Regions from separate parts of the Dermacoccus nishinomiyaensis genome, predicted to be linked through region 1. Evidence: riboswitches for the same ligand, from Rfam matches in the RefSeq annotation. Region 1 holds a riboswitch; the other holds the start of a gene.
The links. A riboswitch is a leader RNA that binds a small molecule or an ion and turns the genes downstream of it on or off. The one in region 1 is predicted to bind cyclic di-AMP.

Region 1 (2,195 bases):
AGGTCGGCGTGGCCGAGTGCGTCGTGGTGGCGTGACGCACCGTCGCGCGGTGCACGGGTGCCTGCTGGTGACGCGGCGTCTGGGCGACCGGGCGAGCCTGGGTGTGCTGCGAAACCGCCTGGCGAGCGTGCGTGCGATGCACGCGCTGGTGCGTCGCGGTGGCGCGCTGGGTGTTCGTCGACTGCGACGCGGCGCGGTGGGTGTTCGTCGACTGCGACGCGGCGCGGTGGGTGTTCGTCGACTGCGACGCGGCGCGGTGGGTGTTCGTCGACTGCGACGCGGCGCGGTGGGTGTTCGTCGACTGCGACGCGGCGCGGTGGGTGTTCGTCGACTGCGACGCGGCGCGGTGGGTGTTCGTCGACTGCGACGCGGCGCGGTGGGTGTTCGTCGACTGCGACGCGGCGCGGTGGGTGTTCGTCGACTGCGACGCGGCGCGGTGGGTGTTCGTCGACTGCGACGCGGCGCGGTGGGTGTTCGTCGACTGCGACGCGGCGGGCGCGGTGCGCTTCTTGACGACGATCGAGCGACGCTGCGCCGGCTCGGCGATCTTCGCCTTGCGCTCGGCCCTGACGGGCTTCACGGAGGCCGACGTCAGCGCACTGCGGGCCTGCGAGCGCGACACCTGCTTCAGCGCCTGCGACGTCGCGCGCGTCGACTTCTTCGCGGCGGCGGGCTTCGCGGCGGCCTTGGCGGCGGGCTTCGGGGCGGCCTTGGCGGCGGGCTTCGGGGCGGCCTTCGGGGCGACGACGAGCTTCTTGGCCGGCGTGACGGTCTTGAGCTCGAGGGGTGTCGTGGCGGCAGCCGCGGCCTCGTGAACGGCGCCCGACTCAGGGGCCGCACCGGCGCTCTGCGTGATGCCGAGACCAGCGACCAGACCACCGGAGACGGCGACGGTCGTGGTGAGCATGGCCAGGGTGCGCGTCTGCTTCACAGGACGCAGCGGGCCCGGCGTGTTCTTGATGGACAATGTGCAACCTCTCGAACGCCTGTGAGGTGAGCTGTCGGGTTCGGACCTGTTGCTCGGCCCGGCTCTCGGCGCTTCGTGCGTGCGACGCGAGCTTCACCCCGAGTTCTTGATCTGCGCTTCGCGGATCAGGAACGAAGAAGTGGGTCCCCCACCCCTGCCAGGTGGTGTAGCTGACATGACTCGCGCGCCGCAGGCAGGGCTCGGCGTGTTCGGCACGCGAGTGTTCGTTGTCGAACCAGGTAAGACGGTAACGAATCAGTCACGACGACGGTGAATCAGGAACCGGCGAGATAGGCGTCATTTCGGCATCGAGCACCCGTCTCAGGCCCCGTTCGTCGCGCCACCAGCGGAGGTTCAGAATCCGTTACAGAGTGTGCTCGTGATGAACATCACATGCAACCTCAGGCCTGCTGACCCGTCACGGACACGAATACGTGCGAGGCGATGTCCTCGGGCAGCGACACGGCGTCGTCAGGCCGATCGGCGACGGCCGCGTGGACGCGGTCGCCGTCAGCACGCACGTCGAGGGCCACCCCGGGGCTCAGCCCGACGCTCGTCAGCACCGCGAGAGACTCGGCGTCCGCTTGCGCGGGCTCGCCGATGCGGCGCACCACCACGCGCAGCGACTCGCTGCCGGCCACCTCGACGAGCGACTGCACGCCGTCACGGAAACCCTCCGGCGCCTCGCCCCAGCCGAGCTCGTCCAGCCCGGGAATCGGGTTGCCGTACGGGGACAGGCCCTTGTCGACGATGAGCTCGAGGATCTTGCGCTCGACGCGCTCGCTCATGACGTGCTCCCACCGGCACGCCTCGTCGTGGACGTACTCGAGCTCGAGGCCGATGACGTCGACGAGCAACCGCTCCGCGAGGCGATGCTTGCGCATGACGCGAGTCGCGAGCAGGCGCCCCTCGGGTGTCAGTTCGATGCGCCGGGAGTTCGCGACGTGGAGCAGACCGTCGCGCTCCATGCGCGCGACCGTCTGCGACACCGTGGGCCCGGAGTGGCCGAGGCGCTCCGCGATGCGGGCGCGCAACGGGGGGATGCCCTCTTCTTCGAGGTCATAGATGGTGCGCAGATACATCTCGGTGGTGTCGATCAGGTCAGTCACGACGACAAGAGTGCCACCTCCGGCGCCGCCGCGCACGGGTGCTCGCGATACCGGCGTCGGTGGGGCGAGGCTCGGAGCATCAGTCGCGCGAACGGATCGCCTCGAGCGGACCGCCGGAA
Region 2 (2,195 bases), 2.1 Mb from region 1:
TCATCCTCGATCACTCCAAGCACCCGCAGCACGCGGGGCTGCGCGAGCCGTTCGGGGCAGAGAGCCACCACGTCAACACCTCGTGCGGCGACGAGATCACTCTGCGCGTCGACGTCGAGGGCGAGGGTGACGACGCCGTCATCAGGGACGTCAGCTACGACTCGATCGGTTGCTCGATCTCGGTCGCGTCCGCGTCGATGCTCGCCGACAACCTCGTCGGGCACACGCTGCGCGACGCGCAGGAGGTCTTCGGCGCGACGCGCAGCATGCTGACGAGCAAGGGCAAGGACGCCGGCGACGAAGAGGTCATCGGTGACGCGATCGCGCTCGCCGGGGTCTCGCAGTACCCGGCGCGCGTCAAGTGCGCGCTGCTGTCGTGGTCGGCCCTGCAGGATTCGCTCGGCAAGCTCGGCCTCGACCTCGCCGGGAGCGCCGCGAACAGCACGAACAGCGACACCACCGCCAGCAGCGACAAGGAGATCACGGCATGAGCGAGACAACCACCCCGCCCGTCGAGTCGGACGTCGAGGACGTCAAGGAGGCCCTGCGCGACGTCGTCGACCCCGAGCTCGGCATCAACGTCGTCGACCTCGGCCTCGTCTACGGCATCACCGTCGACGACTCCAAGCACGCCGTCATCGACATGACCCTGACGTCCGCGGCGTGCCCGCTGACCGACGTCATCGAGGAGCAGGTCGCGACGGCGCTCATGGACGTCGTCGCCGGCCACTCCCTCAACTGGGTCTGGATGCCGCCGTGGGGCCCGGACAAGATCACCGACGACGGCCGCGAGCAGCTGCGCGCCCTCGGGTTCAATGTCTGAGCCACCGCTACCGTACGACGAAGCCCGCCACCTCGATGGAGGTGGCGGGCTTCGCCGCGCTGTGCGGCGTGCGTCAGGATCGAACGGATCAGACGCGGCCGAAGCGGTAGGAGGAACCGGCGCGCGCGAGCTGCACACGAGAGCCGGGTCGCGGTGCGTGCCAGACCATGCCGTTGCCGGCGTAGACGGCCGCGTGGTAGGCGTAGCCACCGGAGGTGAGGAACGCAAGGTCACCCGGGCGAGCCGAAGCGCGCGAGACGCGGTACGAGGCTCGGTACTGCTGGTTGGCCGTGCGGGGGATCGAGCGACCGACCTGGCGGTAGCTCCAGCTCGTCAGACCCGAGCAGTCGAAGCGCCACGGGCCGGCCGCACCGTAGACGTAGGGGGCGCCGCGTCGGGACGAGGCGCTGGAGACGACGCGGCGAGCGCTCGCCGAGGTGACGGAGGCGCTGGCGGACGAGGCGGTGCCGACCGAGACCGCGCCCAGCGCGGAGGTGGCGAGGGCGGTGCCGACGGCGACCTTGGACGTGTTTCCCAGGAACGAGCGGCGGGACATGTTCTTCATGTCGGATCTCTCCAGGAGCGCTTACGAGGCATGACCTGTCGGGTTCGAGATCCTAGATTCTCGGCCGGCCTGAGCCGGCTTCACCCCAAGAGCCACCAAGGTGGCTCGGATGCTGGGTGCACCGCTCCCGTCGCTCCGCGCAATGCGGTGATACCTGGCCTTCGTGACGGGACTCAGCGACGAAGCAGGGCCGCACCGACGTCGGTGCGGCCCTGCAAGATTACCGTCGGCTCACGGTCGGAACAAATTGAGCGTGCAATCACTTTTGGTCAATTTTCCGACCCGTCCGAGCGTTTTCACGACCTCACTCGACGCTGTCGACGTTGAACGTGTCACACGAGTTGAGGTCGCCCTTCTCGTAGCCGGTCATGAACCACTTCTGCCGAGCCTCCGACGAACCGTGCGTCCAGCTCTCCGGCGTGACGCGACCCTGGGCCTTCTGCTGGATGCGGTCGTCACCGACGGCCGACGCCGCGGACAGCGCTGACTTGATGTCGTCGTCGGTGACCGGCTTGAGCAGCGTGTTGCCGTTCTTGTCCTTCGACTCCGTCGCGTGGGCGACCCAGATGCCGGCGTAGCAGTCGGCCTGCAGTTCGGTACGCACCGAACCCGATTCGGCACCCTTCGGATCCTGCTGTGCGCGGCCGAGGGCACCGAGCAGGTCCTGCACGTGGTGGCCGTACTCGTGGGCCACGACGTACTCCTTCGCCAGGGCGCCGCCATCGGCACCGTACTTGTTCGTCAGTTCTTGGAAGAAGGCGGCGTCGATGTAGACCTTGCGGTCGGTCGGGCAGTAGAACGGGCCCA

Region 2: it holds a riboswitch for cyclic di-AMP, as region 1 does, so the genes downstream of both, DYE07_RS01795 (C40 family peptidase) here and DYE07_RS11660 (C40 family peptidase) in region 1, are expected to answer to the same signal.

The regions. Positions count from the first base shown of each region.
Region 1 is NZ_UFXX01000001.1:2,498,598-2,500,792, reverse strand. Features, by position in the region: gene DYE07_RS11660 (C40 family peptidase) at 1-967, opposite strand, end outside; cyclic di-AMP (ydaO/yuaA leader) riboswitch at 969-1,149, opposite strand; gene DYE07_RS11655 (iron-dependent transcriptional repressor DtxR) at 1,369-2,076, opposite strand.
Region 2 is NZ_UFXX01000001.1:356,413-358,607, forward strand. Features, by position in the region: gene sufU (Fe-S cluster assembly sulfur transfer protein SufU) at 1-491, shown strand, start outside; gene DYE07_RS01790 (metal-sulfur cluster assembly factor) at 488-823, shown strand; gene DYE07_RS01795 (C40 family peptidase) at 912-1,388, opposite strand; cyclic di-AMP (ydaO/yuaA leader) riboswitch at 1,392-1,577, opposite strand; gene ypfJ (KPN_02809 family neutral zinc metallopeptidase) at 1,693-2,195, opposite strand, start outside.